Regions from separate parts of the Bacillus sp. J14TS2 genome, predicted to be linked through region 2. Evidence: a T-box and tRNA genes for the amino acid it is inferred to sense, from the RefSeq annotation. Region 2 holds a T-box; the other holds one or more tRNA genes.
The links. The T-box of region 2 lies ahead of ileS (isoleucine--tRNA ligase). A T-box ahead of a tRNA ligase gene usually reads a tRNA of that ligase, here a tRNA-Ile.

Region 1: it has a tRNA-Ile gene. The T-box ahead of ileS (isoleucine--tRNA ligase) is inferred to sense a tRNA for this amino acid. The anticodon was not compared.

What each region holds. Positions count from the first base shown of each region.
Region 1 covers NZ_BORE01000011.1:148,854-164,587, reverse strand. Annotated here, with positions in the region: tRNA gene KI375_RS17795 (tRNA-Thr) at 1-43, shown strand, start outside; tRNA gene KI375_RS17790 (tRNA-Lys) at 49-124, shown strand; tRNA gene KI375_RS17785 (tRNA-Leu) at 150-231, shown strand; tRNA gene KI375_RS17780 (tRNA-Gly) at 261-335, shown strand; tRNA gene KI375_RS17775 (tRNA-Leu) at 348-433, shown strand; tRNA gene KI375_RS17770 (tRNA-Arg) at 440-516, shown strand; tRNA gene KI375_RS17765 (tRNA-Pro) at 592-665, shown strand; tRNA gene KI375_RS17760 (tRNA-Ala) at 678-753, shown strand; tRNA gene KI375_RS17755 (tRNA-Met) at 776-849, shown strand; tRNA gene KI375_RS17750 (tRNA-Ile) at 858-934, shown strand; tRNA gene KI375_RS17745 (tRNA-Ser) at 948-1,040, shown strand; tRNA gene KI375_RS17740 (tRNA-Met) at 1,058-1,131, shown strand; tRNA gene KI375_RS17735 (tRNA-Asp) at 1,135-1,211, shown strand; tRNA gene KI375_RS17730 (tRNA-Phe) at 1,368-1,443, shown strand; tRNA gene KI375_RS17725 (tRNA-His) at 1,463-1,538, shown strand; tRNA gene KI375_RS17720 (tRNA-Gly) at 1,552-1,625, shown strand; tRNA gene KI375_RS17715 (tRNA-Ile) at 1,637-1,710, shown strand; tRNA gene KI375_RS17710 (tRNA-Asn) at 1,715-1,786, shown strand; tRNA gene KI375_RS17705 (tRNA-Ser) at 1,818-1,908, shown strand; tRNA gene KI375_RS17700 (tRNA-Glu) at 1,923-1,994, shown strand; gene KI375_RS17695 (TraR/DksA C4-type zinc finger protein) at 2,106-2,852, opposite strand; gene KI375_RS17690 (1,4-dihydroxy-2-naphthoate polyprenyltransferase) at 3,224-4,147, opposite strand; gene KI375_RS17685 (isochorismate synthase) at 4,473-5,837, shown strand; gene menD (2-succinyl-5-enolpyruvyl-6-hydroxy-3-cyclohexene-1-carboxylic-acid synthase) at 5,834-7,573, shown strand; gene menH (2-succinyl-6-hydroxy-2,4-cyclohexadiene-1-carboxylate synthase) at 7,570-8,379, shown strand; gene menB (1,4-dihydroxy-2-naphthoyl-CoA synthase) at 8,393-9,211, shown strand; gene KI375_RS17665 (o-succinylbenzoate--CoA ligase) at 9,482-10,969, shown strand; gene menC (o-succinylbenzoate synthase) at 10,966-12,072, shown strand; gene KI375_RS17655 (DUF1540 domain-containing protein) at 12,115-12,267, opposite strand; gene yidD (membrane protein insertion efficiency factor YidD) at 12,461-12,709, opposite strand; gene KI375_RS17645 (ABC transporter substrate-binding protein) at 12,925-14,229, shown strand; gene KI375_RS17640 (hypothetical protein) at 14,226-14,705, shown strand; gene KI375_RS17635 (hydantoinase/oxoprolinase N-terminal domain-containing protein) at 14,835-15,734, opposite strand, start outside.
Region 2 covers NZ_BORE01000022.1:1,337-17,070, forward strand. Annotated here, with positions in the region: gene ileS (isoleucine--tRNA ligase) at 1-1,569, opposite strand, end outside; T-box leader at 1,641-1,861, opposite strand; gene KI375_RS23980 (DivIVA domain-containing protein) at 1,917-2,432, opposite strand; gene KI375_RS23985 (YlmH family RNA-binding protein) at 2,527-3,303, opposite strand; gene KI375_RS23990 (YggT family protein) at 3,319-3,579, opposite strand; gene KI375_RS23995 (cell division protein SepF) at 3,583-4,023, opposite strand; gene KI375_RS24000 (YggS family pyridoxal phosphate-dependent enzyme) at 4,045-4,716, opposite strand; gene KI375_RS24005 (YlmC/YmxH family sporulation protein) at 4,884-5,156, opposite strand; gene sigG (RNA polymerase sporulation sigma factor SigG) at 5,510-6,286, opposite strand; gene sigE (RNA polymerase sporulation sigma factor SigE) at 6,452-7,171, opposite strand; gene spoIIGA (sigma-E processing peptidase SpoIIGA) at 7,193-8,119, opposite strand; gene ftsZ (cell division protein FtsZ) at 8,557-9,699, opposite strand; gene ftsA (cell division protein FtsA) at 9,933-11,207, opposite strand; gene KI375_RS24035 (small basic family protein) at 11,338-11,694, opposite strand; gene KI375_RS24040 (DUF881 domain-containing protein) at 11,696-12,421, opposite strand; gene KI375_RS24045 (DUF881 domain-containing protein) at 12,421-13,125, opposite strand; gene KI375_RS24050 (cell division protein FtsQ/DivIB) at 13,106-13,885, opposite strand; gene murG (undecaprenyldiphospho-muramoylpentapeptide beta-N-acetylglucosaminyltransferase) at 13,943-15,043, opposite strand; gene spoVE (stage V sporulation protein E) at 15,340-15,734, opposite strand, start outside.

The DNA of each region.
Region 1 (15,734 bases), on a different contig from region 2:
TGTAATCAGTAGGTTGGGGGTTCAAGTCCTCTGGCCGGCACCATGGACGAGCCATTAGCTCAGTTGGTAGAGCATCTGACTTTTAATCAGAGGGTCGCAGGTTCGAATCCTGCATGGCTCACCATTTGATAGTTGTTCCAATTCATCGAGCGGGTGTGGTGGAATTGGCAGACACGCTAGACTTAGGATCTAGTGCCGCAAGGCGTGGGGGTTCGACTCCCTTCACCCGCACTTAAATTATTTTGTAAGCACCCATATCTGCGGAAGTAGTTCAGTGGTAGAACATCACCTTGCCAAGGTGGGGGTCGCGGGTTCGAATCCCGTCTTCCGCTCCAGATTATGATTATGCCGGGGTGGCGGAACTGGCAGACGCACAGGACTTAAAATCCTGCGGTAGGTGACTACCGTACCGGTTCGATTCCGGTCCTCGGCATTTTTAGCGCCCGTAGCTCAATTGGATAGAGCGTTTGACTACGGATCAAAAGGTTAGGGGTTCGACTCCTCTCGGGCGCGCCAATTCTAAAAGTAGAATTTGGAATAATAATGTTTTACCAAATTTATAACGTCCAACATTCTATTTCTCACATTAAACGGGAAGTAGCTCAGCTTGGTAGAGCACTTGGTTTGGGACCAAGGGGTCGCAGGTTCGAATCCTGTCTTCCCGATTATTCTTTAATGGGGCCTTAGCTCAGCTGGGAGAGCGCCTGCCTTGCACGCAGGAGGTCAGCGGTTCGATCCCGCTAGGCTCCACCAATGAATGTGAATTAATCAATGTGGCGGTGTAGCTCAGCTGGCTAGAGCGTACGGTTCATACCCGTGAGGTCGGGGGTTCGATCCCCTCCGCCGCTATCAACAATGGACCTTTAGCTCAGCTGGTTAGAGCAGACGGCTCATAACCGTCCGGTCGTAGGTTCGAGTCCTACAAGGTCCACCATGTTTTTATTCCTGGAGGAATACCCAAGTCTGGCTGAAGGGATCGGTCTTGAAAACCGACAGGCGGGTTAAACCGCGCGGGGGTTCGAATCCCTCTTCCTCCGCCATATACTTTAAAAATCGTCGCGGGGTGGAGCAGTCTGGTAGCTCGTCGGGCTCATAACCCGAAGGTCGCAGGTTCAAATCCTGCCCCCGCAATTTGGTCCGGTAGTTCAGTTGGTTAGAATGCCTGCCTGTCACGCAGGAGGTCGCGGGTTCGAGTCCCGTCCGGACCGCCATTTGTATTACATAAACTTATTGTTAAATGAAAGGTTTAGGATAAGCGTGAAGATCGAGAAAGCGTTCGAGAGAGCATCGAAACGTACTTAGTACGTGTGGATGTGAAAGAGTACGCTGACAAAGAATTTCGAAGCTTAGCGTAAACCGTAACTTAAGGCTCAGTAGCTCAGTCGGTAGAGCAAAGGACTGAAAATCCTTGTGTCGGCGGTTCGATTCCGTCCTGAGCCACCATTTTAAATGATGCGATATGGCGGTTATGGCGAAGTGGTTAACGCATCGGATTGTGGCTCCGACATTCGTGGGTTCGATTCCCACTAGTCGCCCCATTATAAATTTTCTGCGGGTGTAGTTTAGTGGTAAAACTACAGCCTTCCAAGCTGTTGTCGTGGGTTCGATTCCCATCACCCGCTCCATTTTTTACGAAGGGCCTATAGCTCAGCTGGTTAGAGCGCACGCCTGATAAGCGTGAGGTCGGTGGTTCGAGTCCACTTAGGCCCACTATTCCGCAGTAGCTCAGTGGTAGAGCTATCGGCTGTTAACCGATCGGTCGTAGGTTCGAATCCTACCTGCGGAGTTGTCTAATGCTTTCTAACAAATGTTTTTACGGGGAAGTACTCAAGTGGCTGAAGAGGTGCCCCTGCTAAGGGCATAGGTCGCGTAAGCGGCGCGAGGGTTCAAATCCCTCCTTCTCCGCCATTACATATTTTTAAGGCCCCTTGGTCAAGCGGTTAAGACACCGCCCTTTCACGGCGGTAACACGGGTTCGAATCCCGTAGGGGTCATCTCAAAAAAGATCACAACTTCAAAAGGAGTTGTGATCTTTTTTATGGATTCAGAAACGACTTGTCTGATGCTAGTTTGCTTGTCGCCAATAGCCAGTACTTATTGTTCTCTTAATCCGAATGATCATCATCAACATAGCTGTCTTTTTCTTTATAAGGGATATCTCCCAATGGCGACTCCATTCCGGTGTCGTCCAGCTGTTCTTCATACTCTTCTTTTTCCTCTGTTTGCAGGGTACTTCGATGCTTCCCACTCATATCGGTTACGCTAAAGGTCTCATACTCCTCTTGGGTTCCATCTTTGCTTTCGTCTTCATACAGCTTATTATAATCATCATAATCGCCGACAAAATCTGATGGGGTCTCTGAGGTTCCGAATTTTGCGACCTGTTCGAAGCTGTCTTCGTAATCTTTTATTGGACCTTTATATCGATTGGAAAAGGAATTGTCATGGGCTGGTTTTAAGATTTCTTCTTCAACGGGTCGATCCTCAGGCACTTTTTGTTCTGGCGAGTGGTCAATACAATAGGTTGTGGAAGGAAGAGCCTCCAGTCGTTCATAAGGGATCTCTTTCCCGCAGACTTCACATTGCCCATATGTCCCTTTCTCCATTGCTTGTAGGGCATGTTCAACCTTTCCTAGCTCATCTTGAGCATGTACAGATAGAGCCATATCTTTTTCTCTTTCATAAAAACCTGTACCCGCATCGGCTGGGTGGTTATCATAAAGAGAAAGTTCGCCAATATTTTCGTAAGCACTGCGATTCCGAAAACTATCTTCATCATCTGTTATTTCAAGTTGTTGCTTCTGTTGTAAAAGCTCTGCTTTTAAATTCGTCATCTGCTCTTTGGTAATCATCATGGCACATCCCTTTCAAGTCTTCAAAAGTAGTATAAGCACTTTTTAAAATGCTAATCAGGATCTTTTATGATTACTTATCTTTTCCTCTAAAGAAAGGGTGATAAACATAAAGTGAAACTTCATCCCCCACTGAATGTTAAGGATCAAAGCGGCAGGCTCAAAGCACGACATCCTGTCGTTTCGCCCGCACTAGTACGTCCTGTACGTCCAACACCTTTGTGACCTGCGTCCTGCAGGCCTGAACCAATCGGGTATTTACTGGCAGTTGTCCCCCACTTATCACTCTCGTTTTCACCTGGAATTCCTGATGGGGGTCTTACTGCCAGTTAATTCGGGATAAAAAAGCCCTCCTTTAAGGAGAGCTAGGTTTAGATAAAGTAGCTAAGAATCACACCAACGGACATTAAGAGTCCATAAAACGTGTTTGTTTTTGCTGTAGCAACCATTGCTGGCATCATTTCATATGGTTCAGTTTTTCCCATAAAGCCTTTTACTGCTTGTACAGCTTTAGGAATACTTATGAAGGTAACGAATAACCAATAAGGTGCATCCGTAAAAATTGTCATAAAAATAATCCATACATAGGAAAAAGCAAACATCGTTGCTAATAATTTAATCGCATTTTTTCTTCCAATGAGAATCGCAATCGTTTTACGACCACTTTCTTTATCGCCATCTAAATCGCGAATATTATTGGAGAGCATAATACTGCCAATAAGCACGGAAACCGGAATGGAAATGAGCACACTTTGTTGAGAAATCGCCCCAGTTTGGATGAAATAAGCGATTTGAATAATGACAAATCCCATAAAAAAGCCTGACATCAGTTCTCCAAAGGGTGTGTAGGCAATCGGATGAGGGCCAGCCGTATAAAAATATCCGACAAGCATACAGACAAAACCGATCACTGCAATCCATAAGCTGGTGGTTAGCGAAATATAGACACCGAGTAGAAGGGCAATGCCAAAGAGCATAAAGGCTAATTTTAAAACTGTTTTGGGCTTCACACCATTTCGAACAATCGCTCCACCGATCCCAACCGATTCCTCATGATCCAATCCTCGCACATAATCAAAGTATTCATTAAACATATTGGTCGCGGCTTGAATTAACAGGCTTGCGATCATCATTGCTAAAAATAAAGGGATATGGATGGCATAATCTTTACCTGCGATAGCAGTTCCAAGCAATACTGGGACAAATGCTGCTGTAAGGGTATGAGGGCGTGCAAGCTGCCACCATATTCTCCAGCCCTTATCTGCTTGTATAACAGAACTAGTCTGAGCTTTCATAGAAACGTCTCTCCTCTAATGAACAAATAATAAAATAATCAGGATCAAAGGCTAAAACCGCGACGTCCTGTTGCAATGCCTTTGTGACCAATGTCCTGTTGGCCTAATGGCCATGTGCACCATGCCCGCATGACGTCACTTTTATGATCAATATCTTCTTAGTCTCTTATAAAGTTTATGAAAAGTATCACAAAGTGTCAATCCTTTCTGGGTAAATATTCATGGGAAATGATTTCCTAAGTGTGAACACTACATTTAACGTGCTACTTCATATATAATAAAGAAGTATACAGACTTTAGAACGTAGCTTTAGGAGAGATTGACTTTGAAGACAATATTATCCCCCAGTCGCTTTGAACAATCAACTGCAATCAAGAGGGGCAAGCTTTTTAGTTATACAGTACCTATAGATCCATGTGATCTTTTTGTTTTTTATCAGTCCCATCGTCCTACTTCAATAGGACAAAGATTTTATTGGAAAAACGCTGATGGTACCTGTGAAATGGTAGGAGTAGGGGTTGCTTTATCGCTTACAAGTAAATCCCCTGAGAGCAGATTTGCGGAGATTCAGCAGCAATGGGACAAGCTGATACAAGAAGCGCAGATTGAAAATAACTATGATGTAGCAGGAACTGGCCCCTTATTATTTGGCGGCTTTTCCTTTGATTCCCAGCAAATGCCGGCTAGTGAATGGGAAGACTTTGGGCATGCCCTCTTTTATTTACCTGAAATCATGATCACTTGTTCACAGGAACACTATTTCCTAACGATTAATCAATTCGACTCAATGAATCTAGAGGGTGGAGAACGAGTAAAACAATGGGTAAAGAAAATGAAGAGTGAGTCCCTTAGTATTCCAGAACGATTAGCCCAAAAGGAATATGATATAGAGGGATGGCTGAAAAGTGTGGAAGAGGTCGTCAATACATTACAAACCACTGATATGCAAAAGGTTGTATTGGCTAGAAAATTGCAGCTTGATTTTACGGAGCCTTTGCGATCAGAGCCCATTATCGACCAGCTATTATCCCAGCAACCGAATAGTTATGTATTTTCGATGGAAGCTGGGGATAGCTGTTTTCTTGGTGCTTCGCCGGAACGGTTGATTGAAAAAATGGATCAGCAAGTTCTATCAACTTGTTTAGCGGGCTCGACGGCTCGTGGAGAAAATAAACAGGTAGATAAACGTTTAGGAGACAGCTTATTACAGGATCCGAAAAACCTTTTCGAACATGAGTTAGTTGTATCGATGATTGAAGATGCCTTACGCCCATTTTGTGAAGAAATGCTCGTACCTAAGGAACCGATCTTATTAAAAACGCCGTATATCCAACATTTATATACCCCTGTAAAAGGTAGGTCGAAACGAGATTGTTCTATTCTGGAAATGGTGCAATCTCTTCATCCAACCCCTGCCATGGGCGGGGTGCCGACAAGATCAGCGATGAACATAATCCGTGACAAGGAAAACATGGATCGTGGTTTTTATGCGAGTCCGATCGGGTGGACAGACTACCAAGGAAACGGGGAATTTATCGTTGGGATCCGTTCAGGGCTTGCAAAAGGGAGCTCCGCCTATTTATATGCGGGGTGTGGAATAGTTGCTGATTCCAATGCTGAGAAAGAACTCGTTGAAACGCGGATTAAATTCCAACCAATGTTGCGTGCTTTTGGGAAGGAGAGCCTATGAAATTACATCAACAAGCTTTGACCGAGTATTTAGCCGCTTTTATCACCGGACTTGTGCAAACGGGTGTCAAAGATGTAGTCATAAGTCCTGGTTCTCGCTCAACACCGCTTGCTTTGTTAATGGTAGAGCACCAAAAGATTAACACATATATCAATATTGATGAGCGGTCTGCAGGATTCTTTGCGCTCGGTCTTGCAAAAGCTTCGAAATCGCCTGTCGTTCTATTATGTACATCAGGGACAGCGGCAGCCAATTACTTTCCAGCAGTCGCTGAAGCGAACTTATCTCGAGTGCCTTTGATTGTATTAACGGCAGACCGGCCTCATGAGTTACGAGATGTAGGGGCACCGCAGGCGATTAATCAGCTTGCTTTATATGGCGACCATGTGAAATGGTTCGTGGAGATGGCATTACCTGAAAATAGTGCAGAACAGCTAACCTATGCCAAAATGGTTGCTCATCGCGCTGTAAAAGAATGTATAAGCTCTGTTTCAGGTCCTGTACATGTCAATGTGCCGCTTCGTGAGCCATTGCTTCCAGCTCTTGATCCCTATCCATTCACAGAGGAGCAAACGGAATGTGAAATTATTGCAGGGGAATTCACATTACCACAGTCGATGCTTGAGCGAATGGCAGAAGACCTTACTCATTATCAAAATGGCTTGATTATTTGTGGGCAGATGGATCAACCCAATTTTGCAAATGCGATCATCCAATTGGCTGAAAAATTAGCTTTTCCGATTCTAGCAGATCCTTTGTCTCAGCTTCGAGTGGACAAGGCGCTAGTCATCGACAGTTATGACGCCATTCTCAAAACAGAAAGTGTGCTTCAGCAATTCCAACCAGATTTTATTTTGCGATTTGGCGCGATGCCGGTATCCAAACCACTTTCACTCTTTATGAAAAAACAGCGTGGGATTCCGCATTATGTTGTCGACGGCCAGGCAGGCTGGCGAGATCCTTATCATCTGGGTACCAAGATGATTCAAATGGATGAGACCGCATTTTGTCAGCAATTGACGAATCTTGTAAAAGAAAATAAAGCTGATGAATGGTTAAGGCAATGGCAACAGCTAGATCAATTAGCGAAAAAAGCAATCGAAAACCATATGTCTCAAGAACAGGATTTAGAAGAAGGGAAAGTCTTTTATGAGCTCTTTCCACTTTTACCAAAAGAAAGCACGATTTTTGTTGGCAATAGTATGCCGATTCGCGATGTAGACACATTTTTTCATAAAAACAATCAAGGCATTAACGTCATGGCCAATCGTGGTGCGAATGGGATTGACGGGGTTGTTTCCACAGCTTTAGGGGCTTCTATCTATCAACAACCTTTATTTTTATTAATCGGCGATTTATCCTTTTTCCATGATATGAACGGATTATTAGCGGCAAAATTATATGAATTAAATATGACGATAATTTTGGTAAATAATGATGGGGGAGGGATATTCTCCTATTTGCCACAGGCAGACTCGAAGCAGCATTTCGAAGCTGTATTCGGAACACCGACAGGATTGGATTTTAAGCATGCTATGCAACTGTACAACGGAAAATATGAAAAGATTACAGATTGGGCACAGTTCTCAAATGCTATTCAATCAGCAGCAAGCTATAAAGGCTTAAATGTGATTGAAATTCCGACAGATAGGGCGAAAAACCTAACATCTCATCGGAATATGTGGGATCAAGTTTCCCGGGAAATAACAACTTACTTACATGGTGTAGAAAAATGAAGATTCATGTGAATGGTGTAGATTATTTTTATACGATCCAGGGAAGTGGACCTCCTCTTTTACTTTTACATGGATTTACAGGCGATCATTCGACATGGACAGATTTTGTGCAATCGATGCAAGACGATTATACGCTTTTTTCGCTTGATTTATTAGGGCATGGAAAAGCTAGCATACCTGCTGATCCTCCTCGTTATGAAATTAAGCAGTTGGCGAATGATCTGGCAGCTATTTTAGAAAAATTAAAGCTTGAAAAAGTCCATGTGCTCGGCTATTCAATGGGAGGGAGATTAGCTTTAAGCTTTGCGATTCTCTTTCCTGAAAAAGTGAAAAGCTTGATACTCGAAAGTGCATCGCCTGGTTTAGAGTCAGCAGAAGAGCGGGAAGCGAGAATCCAACAAGATGAGCGGTTGGCACAGATGATTGAAGAAAAAGGGATGAAGGAATTTGTCGATTATTGGCAGGATATTCCTTTGTTCGCTACACAGAAACATCTGCCTGCAACCCGTCAAGAAGAAATTCGCAAGCAAAGACTTCAGCAAAATCCAGTTGGACTTGCTGGCAGCTTGCGAGGGATGGGCACAGGACAACAGCCTTCCTGGTGGCCTTATTTAAATGCTGTAAGGATGCCAGTGCAATTGATCTGTGGAGAGCGGGATGAGAAATTTTGCCGGATTGCAAAGGATATGGCGAAATTTATGTCCAATGCAAAAATAATAAAGGTGCCAAATATGGGCCATGCAATTCATGTGGAGGTTCCGAAAAGATTTGATACAATAGTAAGGGAGTTTTTATCCCAATTATGAAAGGAGTCAGATTATGTCGATTCAATGGACTAGAAAAAAAGAGTATGAAGATATTTTATATGAAACATATAATGGCATTGCCAAAATTACAATCAATCGACCTCATGTACATAATGCATTCAGGCCGGAAACTGTAACAGAGCTAATGGATGCTTTTGCCTATGCTCGTGATGACAAAGAAGTTGGCGTGATTATTTTAACAGGGGCAGGAGAGAAAGCTTTTTGTTCAGGTGGAGATCAGAAGGTACGAGGCCATGGTGGTTATGTCGGTGGAGACAATATCCCACGCTTGAACGTCCTTGATCTACAAAGACTTATTCGTGTCATTCCAAAACCAGTCATTGCTATGGTTGCCGGATATGCGATCGGTGGCGGACATGTGCTTCATGTTGTCTGCGATCTAACAATTGCCGCTGATAATGCTGTGTTTGGGCAAACTGGACCAAATGTAGGTAGCTTTGATGCCGGATACGGATCAGGCTATTTAGCTCGGATTGTCGGGCATAAGAAAGCGAAAGAAATTTGGTTTCTCTGCCGTCAATATAATGCACAAGAAGCGTTAGATATGGGCTTAGTCAACACAGTTGTGCCACTCGACCAATTAGAGGCGGAAACGGTGAAATGGTGTGAAGAAATGCTCGAAAAAAGCCCAACAGCCTTGCGCTTCCTAAAAGCAGCATTCAATGCTGACACCGACGGTCTAGCAGGGCTCCAACAACTGGCTGGAGACGCTACATTGCTTTATTACACAACAGATGAAGCAAAAGAAGGCCGTGATGCCTTCAAAGAAAAACGTAAACCAGACTTTGATCAATTCCCGCGTTTTCCTTAATATCGTTATGGGTGACTTGGTGGCATGCCACCAAGTCTTTTTATAAAATTTTTCTTAAGATTGCTTTAAGGCTATGCAGTTGTGTCCAGCTCCAGGTGCCGTCAGCTTGAGGCTCGCAGGAGAGAGTCCATTGGCATTACGACATACAGGATAGGATGTCCTAGTGCAGACGAAGCGAAGGACGGCACGAATATAGCCTTTCTTCTTACATCAAGGTGCTTGCGCTTTTCTTAGGAAGCATGAAAATTTTACAGAAAGTGAGTGAAATGAATGGGAGAGAGGATCCCCAATTGGCTTTTGCAGCGAAGTCATATAAGTCCGAATAAACCTGCATTAGTATATGAAGACCAAGTATGGACTTTTCAAGAAATGAAAGAGATTGCCCAGAATTTGCAAAAGAAGCTAGCTTCATGTCTAAAAAAACAAGACCAACGGGCCGCAATTTTAATGAAAAATCATCCGAAAATGGTGTGGCTCATTCATGCCCTTCAACAACTTAGGATCGAAACGGTTTTTTTAAACCCTCGTTTAACTTCTGGAGAATTAGGATTTCAATTGCAAGATAGTCAAGTAGAACTTCTTTTTTGTGATGACACATTTGTAGAAATAGCGAATGAACTCCGTGGTGAAAACCTCCAACTGCGAATTTATACAACGACTCAATACGAAAAATTCCCCGATCAGCCGTTGGAAATAAGAGATGAATACGACCTGGCGGCAACTTGCTCCATTATGTATACCTCAGGTACGACAGGCAAGCCCAAAGGCGTACAGCAAACTTATGGCAATCATTGGTGGAGTGCGATTGGTTCTTCTCTTAATTTAGGGCTGCATGAAGAAGATTCCTGGCTTTGCGTGGTCCCTCTTTTTCATATTAGTGGTCTTTCAATTTTAATGAGAAGTATCATTTATGGGATGCCAGTTTATTTGCTGGAACAATTTGATGAGGAAAAAGTCAATACTTTACTCCAATCCGGTCAAGTGACGATTATGTCTGTTGTATCTGCCATGATGAATCGCATGCTTGATGGTTTAGGAGCGAAAAATTATCATCCGCATTTTCGCTGTATGTTACTTGGTGGAGGACCGGCGCCCTTACCGCTTTTAGAAAAATGTGTTAATAAAGGGATCCCGGTTTTTCAAACATATGGTATGACGGAGACATCCTCGCAAATTGCGACACTAAGCCCGGAAGATGCGTTTGAAAAATTAGGTTCAGCAGGAAAGGCGCTTTTCCCAGCCCAAATCCGAATTATGAATGAACATAACGAAGAAGCTGTGCCAAAGCAACTAGGAGAGATTCAATTAAAGGGTCCGAATATTACAAGTGGATATCTAGCTCGTCCTGAAGCCAATCAAACGGCTTTTGAACAGGGCTGGTTTAAAACAGGAGATATCGGCTATCTGGATGAAGAAGGATTTTTATATGTGTTGGATCGTCGTTCGGATTTAATTATTTCAGGGGGAGAAAATATTTATCCGGCAGAAATCGAGGAAGTGTTACTGGGACATGAGGCGATCGTTGAAGCAGGTGTTACAGGTGCGGAAGATCAAAAATGGGGACAAGTACCCTTTGCTTTTGTCGTTATGCGAAAGTCTGTGTCAGAGACGGAGATTATCCAATTTTGTCGCACTCAGCTGGCGGCATATAAAGTACCTAAAAAAATCATTCCAGTTGAAACTTTACCACGGAATGCCTCTAATAAATTATTGCGCCGCAAGCTACTAGACTATCTAGAAGAGGGGAAACATTCATGATCGATATTGTGAAGGCCCGGATCTCGATTGTGTCGATGCCTTTAAAAAAGCCATTTTCCACTCATTTAGGGATCGTGCGCGAGCGGGAAGCAATCCTAATTGAATTATGGGATCGCGCGGGCGAAGTTGGATACGGAGAAACAGTTGCTTTTTCCTCACCGTGGTATACAGAAGAAACAGTGAAGACCGCATATCATATGCAAAAAGATTTTATTTTACCTGTGATTTTGCAAAAAAAATTCGCTCACCCCTCTGAGTTTACGCGTGAATTCTCCAGTATAAGGGGGAATCCAATGGCCAAAGGTGGTGTTGAAACAGCGTTATGGGATTTGTATGCCAAACGACAAGGTCAGTCTCTTGCTGCGATACTTGGCGGGACACGCAACGAAGTGCTGGCCGGAGCGGTTGTGGCAACACAAGATGTAACGGAAGCTTTGAAACAGATTGAGCGCTTTTCGGAACAAGGATTTGAACGCATCAAATTAAAAATTAGTCCTGCTAATGATAGCAAATTTATCAAGGCGATCAGAAGGGAATTCCCAGATCTACCTTTGATGGCGGATGCCAATTCCGCCTATACTCTGGCTGATGTCGACCGTCTTCGTGCATTGGACGAATTTGGCTTGCTTATGATTGAGCAACCTCTTGGACCAACAGATCTCGTTGAACATGCCATTTTGCAAAAACAAATCAAAACACCGATTTGCTTAGATGAAAGCATCACCGATGTTCATGATGCCAGAAGTGCAATTCAATTGGGAAGCTGCCAAATCATCAATATCAAAGTAGGGCGTGTTGGGGGACTGGCAAATGCTAAGCAAATGCATGATCTTTGCCAAGAAAACCAGCTCCAAGTCTGGTGTGGCGGCATGATCGAATTTGGTATTTCGAAAGCCCATAACTTAGCCCTCGCTTCACTTCCAGGCTTCACCCTGCCGGGGGATCTATCCCCATCTACCCATTATTGGCAAGAAGATCTTATTGATCCGCCCATTGAGATGAAGAAAGGGAAAATTACCGTTCCCACTCTTCCCGGAATTGGCTTTTCATTAAACGAACGGCGGCTGGAGGAAGCGCGTCTACATACAGAAATCATCGAATAAAAACCCGAGCAGTCAAAGCTCGGGTTTTGAGTTTGCGGAGGTTTATTTCTTCTTAAACGTCTGACAATCAGTTTCTTCTTCGGATGTTGCATTTTTACCATGCTGACTGACAACATAGATACGATCAGCCCCACATTGATTTCCAGCTTTCCAATAATGACAATTTTGCACTTCACATAGAACGTCTTCTGCCATTTGTACCACTCCTCGTTAGATTTCGTGAATACCTTTTTAGTGTTGACGAGGAGTAGGTAAACCATGTCCGTTTTCCATATAAAGCTTTTTCTAGTGCTTCCAGATTTTGTTTTATCAGAGATACCTCAAATTAGGAATGGTTCTTATTTGCAATATAAAAATTTTTAAAAAGGACATCATCAAACCTGTTATTTTAATCATTAGGCTGGTGCTTCAACTTTTCAATTTTTTTAGGAACAGGATCGATTCCGCCTGGGTGAAAGGGATGACATTTTACAATTCGTTTGATGGTGAGCCAGCCACCACGAAGCGCACCAAACCGCTGGATCGCTTCTAATCCATATTGCGAGCAAGTAGGATAAAAACGGCAGGTGGGCGGCTTTAAGGGAGAAATAAATTTGCGATAAAACCGAATAAGATGTAAAAAGATTGATTTTAACATAGGCAATTTCTTCTTTCCAAAAAGTTAGTTTGACAATAGTTTAACACATAAAGGGAAAATTTGAGTTTGTTTTGTTTCGCAAGATTTTGTGTGGCTGTATTTTTAACTAGCGCAAAAAATATGAACATTTAGATATCTGGGCAAATAATGTGTAGAGCACTTGTGATCATCCTTTTATACTTAACTTTAAATTAATTTCAGGAAGGATTGATCGGATGGAGGATTTTTTAAAAAGGTATATGTTGGGGTGTTGTGTTCTTTTTTCTCTCCTGATTAGTGTCGGTTGTGCTGAAAATACGAATCACTCAGAAGAAAAAGAAACGGTAGAGCTAACAATGGCATGGTCAGGAACAGAAGAAGCTTTTATTGAACGCTTTAAAGCGCCTGTTGAAAAACAGTTTGACCATATTGAAATAACTCAAGTGGAGGCACATTCAGGAAATACGGAACAGTTAGAGGAAATGATTGCTTCTAACCATATCCCTGATCTCTGGGTGACAGGAAGCCCAGGGAGCACAACCGCTATGTTTCAAAAAGATTTGGCTTATGATTTAAGCGAGATGTTTGAAACAGTTGGTTTTGATCTTTCCCGCATTGAGCCAAATATTGTTGATGAACTGCGAAGCCGAAGTAATGAGTTTCTTGGCGCTGATTCGAATATCCTAGGTGCTCTTCCATTAAAACGAGGGCTTAGTGCTCTTTATTTTAACAAAGATATTTTTGACTTATTTGGCGTTGACTATCCTAAGGATCATATGACCTGGGATGAAGTGGCGGATTTAGCAGCAAAAGTTACACAGGAAAAGGATGGAATTCAATATCATGGTTTGCATGTTCACTTTCATTCAGCTTATACTCAACATGGTGTGGATCACCAGAATGAGAATGGGGATCCACAGTATGATAAGGAACCAGCCTTCCGTAAGACCTTGGATCTTATGGAGAAATTATTTAATATTCAAGGGAATTATCCAGAACGCCCTAGTGATCTGAATGATGCATTTATGGAAGGGGTTCTCGCCATGCATGCAACTTATGATAGCACGTTGACGTATACAGACGCTCCTTTTGAATGGGATATTGTGACATATCCAAGCTGGGATAATATGCCTGGAATTGGTCCGACATCAAGTGGTGAAGTTATTGGGATTACCAATACGAGTGAACGGATTGAGGAAGCATTCCGTGTCATTGATTTCCTTTTATCCGATGAATATCAAACTAAATTTTCAATCGAGGGGAATGCCTCACCTCTTGTTAACGAAGAGATTCATGCTGTTTTTGGTGAAGGGGCACCTGCCTATCAAGATATTCATATTGAATCTTTGTTTGATAGTACACCTCAAAAGCGATCTGCTAATCGCTTTCAGGTTGAGCACTCTCTTGAGGCCGCTGGAGAACCATGGCATGGAAGGGTTTCTGATGATTTTTACGAGTCAGGCCTAACCCCGCCTGAATTTGTAAGATGGTTACAAGAACGCGGTGAAATTGTTTTGAAGGAGCTAGAAGGACAAAATTGAATAAGCTAGACATATTTACAATGAAAGTAGGGGACAAAATGGATCAGCGAAAATTAATAGCTTGGCAACCAGTTAAACATTTAGCAAATGGACAAATGACCAATGCCCATTTTAACTATACAGATCATGGTCTTTATTTAAAATTAATAGATATTCATGGGAACGCGGTTGATATTATTTACGATCAAATGTCGAATATGAATGATTTTGTCTGGTCATTTCGGTATGCAGGCGAAATACCCAGGACAGATTTAACCAACCTTGTAGTCGAAGCTGAAGATGAAAATAACATCGATCCGGCAGCGGCCTGCTTTTATAAGATGGAAAACTCTGATTTCATTGAGTGGTTTGATCAACTGAGATATATGGGGAGTGACGACTTTCCGGATGTTGAACATCATTTATTTTTATATAATGATGGGGTATTTGAAGTGATTAGTGATTATGAACCGAAGTTTATTGTTCATCATAAATAAGAGTTATTGAGATCGGCTAGAGAAGCGCAATGCAGGAAGAAGGAGCGCAATATCTAAGAAAGCCACGCATGCAAACCAAAATAAGAGCTTAAGATCAACATGGCTCAATTGATCTTAAGCTCAATTTCTTTATAGCTTCAAAGGTCCCGCCGCTTTCACTCGCACGAGGATCGCGTTGCCAGGCAGATAGGCAAGGGGAAAGTCTTCTAATTGGATGATATCGACTTGATCTGGATTGGCTCCTGCTGCAATTGCGGTTTGGATTGCTTCAGCCTTGGCTTCTTCAATTGCTTCTTGATGGGATTGATTGTCTAACGGATAAATCCGTTCAACGGTGCCGCTGATATCTCCCAAAGCCGCCCCAATCGCATTGGCGACACCAGCATGGGCTGGGCGAATGACTTGACTAGCGCCTTGTAAGTCCTTGGGCATTAAGGAGGCACCACCGCCAACTAGGACCACTGGCAAAGCTTCTGCACTTGTTTTCATTCGATCGATCGCCTTTTCGACCATTTCGACAAGGGCAGGATAAATATTGTCAATCGGATAGGAGGCAAGCTGATCACTGTTTGTCCCGACAATCGTCATCATACCTGCACCAATCGCTACATCTGTAGCCGTTAATTCCTGGCCGCCAAAGACAATCGCTTTTTCTGTTAATTGATGACCGACACTATCTGGTCCGATTTTCCAAGTTCCGTCCTGTAAATGAACACGGGTACCACCACCTAAGCCGATTGAATAAATATCCGGCATCCGGTAATTGGTGCGTACTCCTCCGACTTCTACGGCTAGCGAAGTTTGCCTTGGAAAGCTATTACTTAGCACACCAATATCCGTTGTTGTCCCGCCAATATCGACGACAATCGCATTGGGTTCTTGTGAAAGGTGAGCCGCCCCACGAATTGAGTTTGTCGGTCCACAAGCAATCGTGAAAATTGGATATTTTTGAGCAAATTCATGCGTCATTAAGGTACCATCATTTTGTCCTAAATAAATTCGCGCCTCGATCCCTTGCTCCTCTAATGC
Region 2 (15,734 bases):
CATAATATCTGTTTCTTTTGTAAATTGCCCATTTGGACTCCCCGGATGTGTAAAACCTTCTGGAAGTAAGTCCTTCGCTTCTTTTTCAAACCAAATATTAGAACCGTGTTCTCTGAATAGCTTGGCAATATGCTGAATGGTTTCATCTGTCATAACAGGTTCACCATCTTCTGCATAAAAGACGGGAATTGGAACTCCCCATACACGTTGTCTAGAAATGCACCAATCACCACGATCACGAATCATATTAAAGAGACGTGTTTCGCCCCATTTTGGTACCCATTGTACATTCTTTACAGCTTCCAATAATTCCTCTCTGAAATCTTTAATCGAGGCAAACCACTGAGAAGTTGCCCGGAAAATAATTGGTTTTTTCGTCCGCCAATCATGTGGATAAGAGTGAGTGATAAAGCTTAAATGCAACAAGGCACCGACTTCATTTAATTTATCTGTAATGGCTTTATTCGCTTTATCGTAAAATAAACCTTCAAACCCGGGTGCTTCTGCAGTCATGCAGCCTTTATCATCAACAGGGCAAAGCACATCAAGGCCATATTTCTGTCCAACATAGAAGTCATCTTCCCCATGACCAGGAGCTGTATGGACACAGCCAGTTCCTGATTCAATAGTAACATGCTCTCCCAAAATAATTGGTGATTCGCGATCATAGAAAGGATGCTTCGTCACAATATTCTCTAGCTGGGACCCTTTAAATGTTTGTAACAGCTCGACATTTTCCCATTCTAGAGTCGTTTGCACAGATTCTAATAGAGCTTGTGCAATCACATAGCTCTGATCTCCTACTTTGACAACCGCATAATCTAAATCTGGATGAACAGCGACAGCTAAATTAGCCGGGATCGTCCAAGGTGTTGTCGTCCAGATAATAAATTTCGTTCCTGCTTCAAGGACGTCCTTTCCGTCGGTCACTTCAAAGCTCACATAAATGGAAGGTGAACGTTTATCCTGGTATTCAATCTCCGCTTCAGCTAAGGCTGATTCACTGGATGGTGACCAATAAACAGGTTTTTTTCCTTTATAAATATAGCCCTTTTTCGCCATATCACCGAATACTAAAATTTGCTGTGCTTCGTATTCAGGCTTCAAGGTAATATAGGGATTATCCCAATCTCCTCGTACACCAAGACGCTTAAATTCAGTTCTTTGGTTATCGATTTGTTCTAATGCATATTTGGCACAAAGCTCCCGAAATTCTTTTAGTGACATTTCTTTTCGCTTAACACCTTTATTCGTAAGAGCCTGTTCAATAGGTAAGCCATGTGTATCCCAACCTGGCACATAAGGAGCGCAGTATCCACTCATTGATTTATAGCGAACAACAAAATCCTTCAAAATTTTATTCAAGGCATGCCCCATATGGAGGCTCCCATTTGCATATGGAGGACCATCATGCAGAATATATAATGGCCGATCTTTCGTCCGTTCTTGGACCTTTTTATAAATATCTTGTTCTTGCCAATCAGCTTGCATTGCTGGCTCTTTCTTAGGGAGGTTTCCTCTCATCGGAAACTCTGTTTTGGGCATTAATAACGTTTCTTTATATTCCATTGATAAATTTCCTCCTATTCTTAAACGTAAGTACAGTTCTCATATATAAAAAAATAGTCTTCTCATCCCTTGAAAGGGACGAGAAAACTATTTCCCGCGGTACCACCCGAATTAGCAATCAATAATTGCTCGCTCTTTCCGTATCGTGGAGGGCCGCTTCCATTTACTCGTCAAAGACTTTCAACGCAAGAACTCTAGGGTGATTTTCCATTTCTACTTTTTCTAGGCTTCCACCATCCCTAGTTCGCTAAGTAAAGAGATAGAAATGTACTCTCCCTGTCATTGTTTTATTATTCATTGCAATATTTTAATGATCCCATCATTATAGAGGATCTCTTAGCAATTCGTCAATATTCACTTTCAACTTCTTCTAATCCTTTTAATTCCGTTGTATCGACATCATATTCCATTAATTTATCCCAGTCATCATTATCAATTAAATCTAGCTGAGCCTCAATTAACATTTTAAATCTTGTTCGGAATACTTTAGACTGCTTTTTTAATTCTTCGATCTCTAAAGCAATCTTACGGGCTTTCGTCAAAGATTCATTCACAATTCTATCCGCATTTTTTTCTGCTTCACGTATAATCAATTTTGCTTCTTTTTGGGCATTTCCTTTCACTTCCTCTGCCGCTTCCTGCGCAACGACAATGGATTTGTGTAAGGTATCTTCAATAGTACTAAAATGTCCCAGACGTTCGTTCGTACCTGCTAATTTGTCTTCCAATTCTTTCTTATCGCGTAGGATAATCTCAAACTCTTTAATAATTTGATTAAGAAATGAATTCACTTCATCATCGTCATATCCGCGCATTTTTCGACCAAATTCTTTATTATGTATATCCACGGGCGTTAAAGCCATTGTGACGCCACCTCCACTAGATCTCCTGAATCGCTATTTATATTATACAAAGTTCGACGTAATTTAGCTACAATCCTTTTATTTTTTTAAAAGATTATTTTAAGACCCCTAATTTAACTCGTAGTTTATCCTTTTTTGTCGTCCCAAGGATTTCTAATAAAGTACATCTTCCTAATCCTCTTACCGAGATCACATCTCCTAAGGCACACTCGAAAGAAGTTTGATCAATAATTCCCCAATTTACCTTCGCTCTTCCTTGCTGAATCACAAGCTGTGCCTTGTTTCTAGAAATTTGAAAGGCAGTTGAGGTCAGTGTATCCAAACGAAGGGAACTCATTGACGTTTCCTTTTCTTTCCATTGTTCTTCTGAAGATAGAATTGCTGCCAAGTCTTGATTGCTGATTGATACTTTTGCTTTGCCGATTTGCTGCAAATGAACAAGAATATAATCCTCCATTGCAAGATCGCTTAAAAATTGGATTCGATCCTCGTGAATGATAATATCTCCAAATTTTTCACGCTTTATGCCCAATGACATAATAGAGCCTAGAATCATTCTATGATCTAATTGAACAAATTTCTTCGGGTAGTTCATTTCATATAAACCAATTTGAAAATCTTCTATCGTCGGCTGATAATATTCTGGAAAAAGCAGGGCCCTTTTTCTTTCAGATCGATCTGTACCGCCAAACAATTGGTACTTTATTTCATTTTGCACACCGACCATTGATCGTAAAATATATTGCTCACGTGGATCCAGAAAATCGGTTAATTTCGGTGCGTAGGTACGATCAACATCTTCTTGCCAAGCGATGACTTGATCAATAAATTCTTTCTCTTCAGGGCGAAAATGTTGATATACATCAGACATACTTTCCCACCTCCCTTAGAACCACACGGATAATGACATAACCCCTCTTGCTGCAAGATTTAGAACAAAAAAAGCAACTAAAGGAGAGATATCAATCATACCGATAGGCGGGATAAATCGCCGAAACGGTTCTAAATATGGTTCGCAGATCCGAGCCAAAAATTGTCCAATTGAGGTTTCCCGTGCGTTGGGAAACCAACTCATCAATATATATATAATGAGTGCCCATGAATAAATTGAAATAATTTGTGATAAAATCCCAAAAACAAAGTTCATGCTTTAATTCCACCTCGAGTCGTCAAAATCATGTTCATTTATTAGTTCTGAAATATTTCCTGAAACTTCTACGTTATCTGGGGTACATAAAAAGATGTCGTGCCCGACTCTTTGGATGTCACCACCTAAAGCATACACTGTTCCACTAAGGAAATCTACAATACGCAAAGCTTGGTCCCGGTGGATACGTTGTAGATTTACGATCACCGCTTTACGATTCACTAGATGATCCGCTACCTCTTGTGCTTCTGCGTAAACTCTCGGCTCAATTAAAATAACTTTAGAAGATTTTTTTGCGCTTTGTAAGCTCACAACGTTTTGCTTCCGATTTGCCGGTGTCTGTTGCTCTTCTTCAGGTGAGATGTCTTTTGTGTTTTCCTCTTCCACATATTCGTATTCATCTTCAAGCATAAAGAAATTCTTGAATTTCGATTTTATTCCCATCTATTGACATCCTCCTTCTCGTTATTCACCAACCAGAGCCGTACCAATCCTAATATAGGTGGCACCTTCCTCAATCGCAATTTCAAAGTCATTCGACATTCCCATTGACAGCTCTGTACATGGTGCGTAGGGAAGATCAAGCTGATGAATTTCCTCTTGTAATGCCTTTAAGTTCCGAAAACAATTGCGTATAACCGTTTCATCCTGTGTCAAAGGTGCCATCGTCATTAGGCCAATTGTTCGAATAGTAGGATATTTCTCTAATTCTTTAACAAAATCAATTGTAGCTTCTGGTTGAATACCATGTTTCGATTCTTCTTTAGACATATTAACTTGAATAAAGCAATTGATGGGTGAAGCGGCACGTTTATTTATTTCCTTTGCTAAGGAAAGCCTGTCCAAAGAATGAATATAGGACACTTTATCTAAAATATTCTTTACTTTTCGTGTCTGTAAACTTCCAATAAAATGCCATACTGGCCTGTTTCCCAATGTCTCCCATTTAGAAAGCAGGCCTTCATCCCGATTTTCTCCTAAATGCTCAATTCCTGCCGCTAATGCTTCAGCAGCCCTTTCATTTGAAACATATTTTGTGACGGCAATGATATTCACATCTTTAGGATCTCTCTCTACTCTAGAGCACGTTTGCGCTATTTTCTCTTCTATGATTGATAATTGATCTTTAACCTTCACAAATCAAAACTCCTATTGATATTCATGTTTTTCTTTATTAACATCCTCATCAAGCTTAAAAAGGGATATTTTTATATAGTGTACCATAAAAGCCCGCAGTAGAGAACCAAAACCGTAAGCAACTGTTCTAAGGTACTATTTTATAATTGTTAGCCATATGATCAATCTTACTTTGGCTTATCTAATTGTTGTTGAACATATTGGTGTCCTTGATGTCTTACGAGAATCACGTCTTCGCCAATTTTCACAATTTGGCTCCAAGGAATGATTACTTCTTCGTCTCTCCCTAAAAAACCTAAAAATCGTGTAGAATGACCAATGATGATTGTCTCAATTTTCCCCGTATCTAAGTTAATCTCTATATCTCCTACATGTCCAAGCCTACGTCCATCCGCAATATTGACCACATCTTTGACCTGAAATTCGGAAATCCTTACCATCTGGCTCCCCACCCTTTTATTAAAAGCTATTTCTATATATGTATGCTTGAGGTAATTAATTTATTGTAAGAAAAGCGCAACGCCTTTCTGACCAACATCCTATTGGCCTCCGACAAGCAAATGTTCTGAGACAAGAAAAGTCCGGTTTTGACTTTTCTTGTCTCAGGTTATTTCGTGGAACATCGGCTAAGAACGCCACGTCCGCATGTCTTCGCCGATGGACTCGCATCCTGCGAGCCTCTCGGGGGTAGGCGCTGGAGCTAGATCCAGCATTAGCCAAAATTTATTCTTTTATTGTAAATAAAAAGAGTCTAATTCCTTGGATGATATACCTAAGGAATTAGACTTCTTTTTCACAAAATATTTTTATTCATTTGTTTGATAGCGGCTTTTTCTAGCCGAGATACTTGAGCTTGAGAGATACCGATTTCTTCGGCCACTTCCATTTGTGTTTTCCCTTGAAAAAAGCGCTTGCGAATAATCATTTTTTCACGATCATTCAGTCTTTGTAGTCCATCATGAAGCGCTATTTCTTCAATCCAGGTACTGTCTTTATTTTTTTCATCACTTAGCTGATCCATTACGAATATGGGATCGCCCCCATCATTATAAATAGGTTCAAATAAGGACACAGGATCTTGAATGGCATCCATTGCAAAAACTACTTCTTCATGTGGGATGTCCAATTCTTTGGCAATTTCTGCAGCTGTCGGTTCACGAGAGGTTTTGGCCATTAATTTTTCACGTACATGTAAAGCCTTGTATGCAATGTCCCGGAGAGATCGCGAAACTCTGATAGGGTTATTATCCCTTAAATATCTGCGTATTTCTCCAATAATCATCGGCACTGCATATGTAGAAAATCGAACGTTTTGACCTAAATCAAAATTGTCGATTGACTTCATGAGTCCTATACAGCCAACTTGAAACAGATCATCCACATATTCCCCCCTGTTATTAAAACGTTGAATCACACTTAATACAAGACGCAAATTGCCATTCACTAATTTTTCTCGAGCTGACCTATCACCCTGCTGCATTTGCTTTAAAAGTTCCCGCATTTCTTCATTTTTTAGGACAGGGAGCTTCGAAGTATCCACACCGCATATTACTACTTTATTTCGCTTCAACTTTTTTCCCTCCTTGCAGGAGCTGATTACAAAATTCAGTATCTCCTCGGAAGGGAAATATATGCATCCCTATTTTTTCAAAAAAGTTTTAATCTGACTTAAATTCTTGTCAACTCTATCGTTATGCGTTCTTTTTTTATAAAAAAATTATTTTTCTTTTACTGCTTAAACCATTTTATTAAATTCTCTTCGCAGTCTTTTAATAATCCTTTTTTCGAGTCTTGAGATATAGGATTGCGATATTCCTAATTGGTCAGCTACATCCTTTTGAGTTTTTTCCATTCCTCCATTTAAGCCAAATCGCAGCTCCATAATTTGCTTTTCACGAGCAGAAAGCTTTTGTAAAGCAGTTAACAAAAGCTTCTTATCAACATTTGCTTCCAAATCTTTTGTGATGATGTCCTCTTCCGTTCCCATTACATCAGATAATAATAGTTCATTTCCATCCCAGTCTATATTTAAGGGCTCGTCAAACGAAACTTCTGATCTTGTTTTATTATTTCTGCGTAAATACATCAGAATTTCATTTTCAATACAGCGTGAAGCATATGTAGCCAATTTAATTTTTTTCTCTGGGTTAAATGTATTGACAGCTTTAATTAAGCCAATCGTACCAATACTAATTAGATCTTCAATATTAATCCCCGTGTTTTCGAATTTCCGTGCAATATAAACAACTAAGCGAAGGTTTCTTTCAATTAACATCGATCTTGCTGTTTTGTCACCATGAGGAAGTTTCTCGAGTAATACTTCTTCTTCATCTTTTGTTAAAGGAGGTGGTAGTGCTTCACTTCCGCCAATATAAAAAATCTCGTCTGTTTTCATTCCTAATTTCATTAAAAGTCGATACCAGTAATACTGAATACGTAACCGTAACCGCTTCATTCTTTTTCCTCCTTTTATACATTAAGATGCAGAATCCATTGCCAAGCTAGGGGCCATTTGTGGATGGAGAATACATTGAAATGTTCCATCACCTGATAATAGTTGAGACGTAAACACAAGTAGCACTTCTTTTTCTATCTCCCTCCCGCTCTCTTCTTGGATCACTACTTTTTCCGGCTTAAAGGCACATAATAGTTGATTATTTTTCCCTAAAGTTTTAGCAGGGATGAGTCTCATAATATGTGCCCAGTCTGTTGGCAATAAAGTAGAGGCAGTGTAAAGGTCATCTTGAGCATCTGCAATATTTTGCAATTCCTCAGGCAATTTGTCTTTGACAGATTCAATGGAAACGATCATAACAGGTTTTTTGGAGATAGGATCATATAATTGATTACCACTATCAATAAGTCCTTTAAGCTTTAATTCAATCCCATTCATTAAAATAAAAACATCATACAAGACATCATATTGAATGCTTGTCTTTGTTAAATGGCCAATTCTTTTTTTCGAAAAAAACCATGCAATTGGAAAAGCGACTGCTACAAAAAGCCAGCTAATCGGGTCACCATATCCTCTTACACTTTCTATTGCTACTGAATTTCTTAAATCCAAATGAAAGGATAAAAAATAGTGGGTGCCGATTAAAATACCGCCCATTAGAAAAGTTGCGAAATAAAAAGTAAATAAAGAAGCCACAAACGTTGATAATCTTTTATAGCCAAATGTTATTCCAATCATTACTATAGACAAACTCCACTTTATAAAAGGATGCATGGCCCATGTAGAGATTGGCGTAGCCGCCATCAAAATAATGAGAGAGCCTATTAAGCCTCCTATTATTATTTTAAAAGGGTGGATTTTTCTTTTTAAATAAATAGATGTAGCCCATAAAAGAAAACTGTCAATAATAAAGTTTAATAGCCATATAATATCAAGATAAACAACCAAATTGCCCTCCTCCCTCTTTCATATTCCACTTAAATATATCTTTCCTTGTCTTACATATATATTGAGTATAAAACACAAATATTCTAGATTGTGTCACATTCTGTAATGAAAAAGTCGGAAGTTTTCGCTTGTTTAGACGAAGTTTGTCAGAACAAAAGCGCAAGGCGCCCGTTTAGCGACGTACAAACTTTCATAGTAAGGATGAACAGCTAAAAACGCGCCGTCCTGGCGCAACGCTGTTCCGACCTACATCCTGTAGGCCTGAGATAAAGGATACACGGCGAAGAATGAGCCGATGTTGACTTACGCAAGCAGAAGCTGAAAGTTTGCTAGTCGCTGGACGCTGGCGCTAGATCCAAACAAACACTTGGCAAATTTTTACACTTTCTTAGCGACAAAAAAAACCAACCCGGGGGTTGGTTTTCACTTAAAATCTTTTAACGTCTTCTATTCCTATTTCTTAAAAATGTTGGGATATCTAATGTATCTTCAACAGATTGACCTGATTGAACTGGTTCACGTTGTTCTTCTTTTTTCACTTCTTGAGCAGGTGGCTTTTCTTGTTGACTCGCATTTGGTTTTGATTGTCCAAAAGATGGTCTCGTCTTTTTAGGTTGTTGTGCAGATACTTCATCAAAACCTGTAGCAATGACTGTGACAACAATCTCATCTTTGAGTTCCTCATTAATAACAGAACCGAAGATCATATTCACCTCTTGGTCTGAGGCGGAAGCGACAATATCAGCAGCTTCTTGAACCTCATATAAACTTAAGTTACTTCCTCCAGAGATGTTCATCAAGACACCTTGCGCACCATCAATGGATGTTTCAAGTAATGGAGATGAAATAGCTTTCTTCGCTGCTTCAGTCGCACGGTTTTCACCAGAAGCAACGCCAATTCCCATAAGCGCTGAACCTTTGTTTGTCATAATCGTTTTAACATCTGCAAAGTCCAAATTAATTAATCCAGGAACAGCGATCAAATCAGAGATCCCTTGAACCCCTTGACGCAGTACATTATCTGCTTCTCGGAATGCTTCAAGCATAGGTGTACTTTTATCCACAATTTCCAACAAACGATCGTTAGGAATGACAATTAAAGTGTCAACTGCCTCTTTCATTGTGCCGATTCCGCCACTCGCTTGGTTTGAACGTTTTCTACCCTCAAATGTAAATGGTCTTGTAACAACTCCAACAGTCAATGCACCCATATCTTTAGCGATTTTCGCAATCACAGGTGCAGCCCCTGTTCCAGTTCCTCCGCCCATACCAGCAGTGACAAAGACCATATCGGCGCCTTTAATAGCTTCCTCAATTTGTTCTTTGCTTTCCTCGGCAGCTTTTTTACCGACCTCTGGATTTGCTCCAGCACCTAGTCCTCTTGTAAGCTTGGCGCCTATTTGCATTTTTGTTTCAGCTTTTGATAGGTTGAGAGCTTGGGCGTCCGTGTTAACTGCGATAAATTCAACACCTTGAACATCATGTTCAATCATTCTATTTACCGCATTGTTCCCACCTCCACCAACTCCAACTACTTTAATGGTTGCTAAAGAATCTAAATTCGTATCGAAATCTAACATTGGCAAGTCCTCCTATTTTGTTTACTAGCTGAGGAAGTTCCAAAAGTCCGGTAAAAGTGACACTGCGAGATAAAGGATCTTCGACTAAGTACCGACACGTCCTGTGTCGAACGTCGAAGTCACCACGTCCTGTGGTAGCTCGTTGGCTTCCTTCTCCGCTGCTCAAAGGCATCGCCGCCTCGAACTTTTTGGTCCTTTTATCCTCCTTTTCGAACACTCATTTACTGGGATGCCTACTCGAAAAAGTTTCCAAAAAATTTCTTTACTTTTGCGGTAATTTTTTCATCCGAATTTTTTTCAGGTTTTTTCGTATGTGTCACTTTTGCAGGCTCTGTTTGCTCATATGATTCGGAAGTGGAACTAATATTTCTCCCTTCTAATCTAGCAGTCTTATAAGCGTGTTTAATTAGTCCAACAGCCGTAATATACTGTGGTTCGCGAACACCGATATAATCTGGGATCGCAATTCGAATCCTGTTTTGAAAGATTCCTTGTGCCAATTCCATAATACCCGGAACGTTGACAGCACCGCCTGTTAGAACAATGCCTCCAGGCAGATCTGAGGCACCCATTCTTACTAATTCACTTTGAACGAGTTCAAATATCTCTTGTACCCTTGCTTCAATTATATCAGACAACTCTAATTGATTAAATTGCTGATGTTGATCACTTCCAATAATCGGTACACTAAAGACCTCATCTTCAGATGCCTCATCATAGTATGCATGTCCATGCTTTTTCTTAATCTTTTCAGCATCTTCTGTCGTTGTTCTTAGTCCAATCGATAGATCCTTGGTAATATTATCTCCACCAATTGGAATCACCGTGGTTCCTTTTATGTAACCATGTTCAAACAACGCAATGGTCGTAGATCCACCACCCATGTCGATTAATGCTGTACCTAAATTTTGTTCATCCTTAGATAGCGCAGCTGAAGCCACAGCAAGTGGTTTAAGGACAATATCAACAATTTCTAAACCAGCTCTTTCAACACAGCGAAGAGTATTATGTAGATTTGTTTTGGAACCAGTCACAATAATGCCTTCCATTTCAAGTCTAACACCAATCATTCCTCTTGGATCTGTAATTTCATCCAGTCCATCTACAATAAATTGATGTGGAATGATATTAATAATTTCCCTTTCGGGTGGAATAGAAACTACTTCTGCTGCATCAATGACTCTCGCAACATCTTCATCTGTAATCTCTCTGTTTTCACTTGAAACAGCTACTACTCCATGACAGTGCTGTAGACCTACTTGGTTACCAGCAATACCAACAATCACTTGGCTAATTTGCATTCCAATCATTCTCTCAGCTTGTTCTACAGCCCGTCTGATCGAGTGAACCGTCTTGTCGATATCCACAATGGAACCTTTCCTAATCCCCTCGGAATTGGCGGTGCCTACTCCGATAATATTAAGGGAATGATTGGTCATTTCCCCAATAATCACCTTGACTGAGGATGTACCAATATCTAGACTGACATATATTTCGCTGTTGTTCATTTCCTGGCACCCCCTTGTTTCGTTCTTCCTCTATTATTCTCTTCTATTCTGTTCATGAATAATCAATCCTTGAGTATGCTTAATTAACTAATTCGTCACCTAAAAGAATTTTCCTGTTTCATCATACTATTTATTTCGAATTTTCTCTAGTATTACCCCACTTATTAAGCAAGATTCTTCGAATTACTGCTATATTTTGGAATAAACGAATTCCAAATGCAAATACTGCAGCTAAGTATAAGTCTACACCAAGGTGCACTCCTAGAAAAGCTAAACTTGCTGCGAGTAAAATATTAAAGAAAAAGCCGGAAACAAATACCCGATTATCATATAAATTTTGTAAATACGCGCGAATCCCACCAAATAAAGTGTCTAATGCCGCCAATACAGCGATGGACAAGTAATTTGCATATTCATCCGGGATTTGTATATCCGCTAAAAAACCTAGAAGTATCCCTATAAGGAGTCCGATGATGGGAAGCAACACATTATACATCTCCTTTTTCTTCCACAGGCTCCATATCCCTCGTTGTAATTGGATTAACATAGGCTGGCAATTCGATAGACCCTTTCGGATCTGATACATCGACCTGTAAATTATCTATAAAAAAATCATCTAAAACAGGAGATATTTGCATATGATTATATAGCTTCTCTGCTACTTCCATACTCTCCGTTAACACAAGGATTTGAAATGGAAGATCGTTGACTGAATGGGTCCCAACCTTCGTTTCTCCATTAATATCTCGAATCACCGTTGTGTTTATGTATCTCTCCCCATCAATAGCTATAGCTTTTGCTCCATACATATTTAACTCATTAATCAATCTTTGTAATACAGTAGGAGACGTTTGGGGTGGAGGCTGTCCAAGCAACATGCTTTCATCTATAGCCTTTACGCTGAGAATCAAACCTGGACCATCTATCTTCGTTAATCCTGCTTCCTTCTTTAACTCTGAAATAGTCTGTTTCAAGACATCTTCCTTATTATCTTGCAGTTCGGAAGAATAATCATGGATTTTTTTATCTTGAAGACGAATCTCTTGTAAAAGCCTTGCTTGCAAATCCATTTCATTATTAATTGCTTCGCGTAGCTCCCATGTATCCCGCGTATCTCGATTATCTGGTTTTTTTACTGTATTAAATTGCACAGCGACCATAAAACCAACAATGAACGTGATAAGTGTAAAATATATTCTCGTTTTACCCGCCATTATGATGTTTCTCCTAAAATTGGATCTAAAACAAGCTGTTTTTTCTTTTCAATTGTAAACATTATATCATCATTTACTAATTGATCTCGCACCCCACCCTTTAATGTTACAGCCGCTGTAAGGGTGTCCGTGTCTCCTATTGCAGTAATTTTAAAAGGTGCCGGGAAAGGATTCCCATCAACCGTAATAACGGGACCTGTACATACAATATAAGAATCAGATTTTAATCTTTGCCCATTTATGGCAATTGCAGAGGCTCCTGATACAAATAATTCATTCACTACCTTAAAGACGTGATGCTCATGAACAAGGTAATTGTTAGCATCTTCATCTTTTTTATATTCTCCATCCTCCAGTAAAATCTCGACTCCTGGCCCCTTCACTTTTACTTTTCCTAGATACATCCGGTATTTTTCCGCGTTGGCAGCTAATGTTTGATAATTTTCTTCTTCTTGAAATAATTCCCTCTCTATTTGCCTTACTCGATCTTGTTTACCATACAAGTCTTTTTGCAATTCTTGGTTCCGATCTTGAATGGAGATCAATTGATTTTGTAAATCCTTTTCCATCCTATATTGCCTATCTGTAATTTTCACATTTGCGTGCTTGTCTTTTTCTGTTTGACTATATGAAAAAGCTAAGATAAAGCCAAATATCAGAAATACAAAGGAAAATATGATATATTTACCTTTCCTCCTCCTCATTCATATCTTCCCCCTCTTTCTCATATGCTCTAAAAAATGATCCTACTTCAAAATCAATCACACCTTTAGTATCTGGATCTAATTGTCCAACAACTGAGGGGTAATGCGCCATTTTTTCCGCTAAAGTCGGAATAGTTGCATTTACTTCATTTCCATCATTCATATATAAATAAATATGATGCGGATCAGTTTTTTTAGGGTCATGTTGAATTTCAGAAATGGAATAGTATATTTCCGTCGGAATTTCTTTTAATTGGGCAATCAAGTCTTTTAATATCTCATCTTCTTTAAATTTAATCAAAATAGGGGCATTCATTAAAAGACGATTTTTCTCCTTCAATACCTGTCCATTCTCTAAAACTGGTTGAACGTGCTGATCATCATTCATTAGTAAAGCAAGACTTGCGTGTTCTTTTATATGTAGCTTAATTGTATTTGGAAATGCAATTTTAACATCTACATCCTTTACTTCCGGGAGTTTCTTTAGGTTATTCTTCACATTTTTTCTATTTATATTCCATAATTTCCCGTCAGTTTCTAGCCCAGATACGGATAAAATGTCCTCTTTAGAAGCGATTTTATTTCCTTGGATATCAATTTCTTTAATATGACTAAGAGGGGATTGGAAGTATACAACGACAACAATCAATAAAAAAAATACGGATAACAAGATGATTAATCTTCTGTTGGCTTTTTTTCTTCGATGTACTTTTATCTTCGGTATCCTATCCTCTAATGATAAAACCTTCCCTTTTGGCATAGGCATGCCCCCTTCCATCCTTATCTACTTCATAATGAGACACCTCGTCTCTCTTATTTACTGAGGTTGTTTAACTAATTGAAACATCAGATCAGATAAATGTTTAGATGCATCCCGTATGCCGAGTTTTCTAGATTGTTCTCCCATGATCTTTCTCTTTTCATCGTTTAGCATGATTGAATCTAATGAGTCTAAAAACTGTTTGCTTGATAATTCCCTCTCAAGTAGCATAATAGCAGCTCCATGTTCAACCAATGTTTGAGCATTTTTCTCTTGGTGATTATTCGTCACATATGGACTAGGAATGAGTATGGAAGGAAGACCGATAGCTGTAATTTCAGCTAAAGACGTAGCTCCCGCCCTTCCAACAACTCCATCAACGGATGATAGGACTGTTTGCATCTCATGAATAAACGGAACAATCGCGATATTAGAAAGTTTTCCTACCAGTTTTGCTTCTTCCATTACGTGGTCATAATGCACTTGCCCTGTCACATATATGACTTGATAGGGTCTTCTTGATAAAGAGCTTAATGATTTCACCACAGCATCATTAATCGGTCTTGCTCCTCTGCTGCCTCCTGTAATCAAGACCGTGGGAATCCCCTCTTTCAACCCAAGAGCTGCTAACGCCCCAGGTTTCCTTTTTCCAATAACCTCTGAAGCACGTGGATTCCCTGTTAAGATCGCCTTATCCTCAGGGAAAAATTCTTTTACTTCTTCAAAGCATACTGCAACCTTATCAACATATCGACTGAGAAATTTATTCGTTAGTCCAGGTACACTATTTTGTTCGTGAATAATCGTGGGAATTTTTTTCTTCGCTGCAGCGTAGACAACTGGTCCACAAACATAACCACCTGTTCCGATCACAATATCTGGCTTCACTTTTTTAAAGATATGCTTACTATCCTTTACACCCTTTAAAAAGCGAAAAATAGTTTTAACATTTTCAAATGATAACGATCTTCTAAATCCCGTTATATGAATCGATTCAAAAGGAATATTCTCACGCGGAACGATTTCAGCTTCCAAGCCTTTTTCTGTACCGATATATGTAAATTCCGTTTCTGGGTATTGCTGCTTAATCGTCCTAATTAAAGCGAGTGCCGGATAGATATGTCCACCTGTACCTCCACCCGTAACCACTATTTTCATATTCCCACCTCAGTCTTAATCATTCTCTTTTTAGTGAGTGTTCAAAAAGGTTGTGCTTTTTGAACAACCTCTTTTATATAGCTAAATAAATTTATCTTAATCATTATCTTACTATATTTTACTCAATAATAAAGTGTTCGTCATCGAATGTTGTTTAAATGTAATAAAAAATATTAAAATAGCTTTATTTTCAATATTTACGACAAAAAAAAGAACCCCCTACAGAGTTCTATTTGTGGTCAACAAGGCCTCACGTTTTTAACAGTTTTCCTGTACAGGCGCTTCCGCTTTTCTTTTTATATTCGGGAGTGGCGGCTGATGTTTAGGAGGATTCCGACGGCCATTAGCATTAATGTGAGAGATGAGCCGCCATAGCTGAGGAATGGTAGTGTAATCCCCGTGACCGGCATTAAGCCTGTTACCACTCCGATATTGATCATTACCTGGATGGCAATCATTGATATAATTCCCACCGCCAGGAAGCTACCAAATAAGTCTGGAGCACCTAAAGCGACTCTTATTCCCCGCCATAATAATAAGGCAAATAATAATAGAATGAGACTGCCTCCGATAAAGCCTAGCTCTTCTGCCAGAATGGCAAATATAAAATCTGTTTGTGGCTCCGGTAGATAGAAGAATTTTTGTCTGCTTTCCCCTAATCCTAATCCAAATAATCCTCCTGGGCCAATGG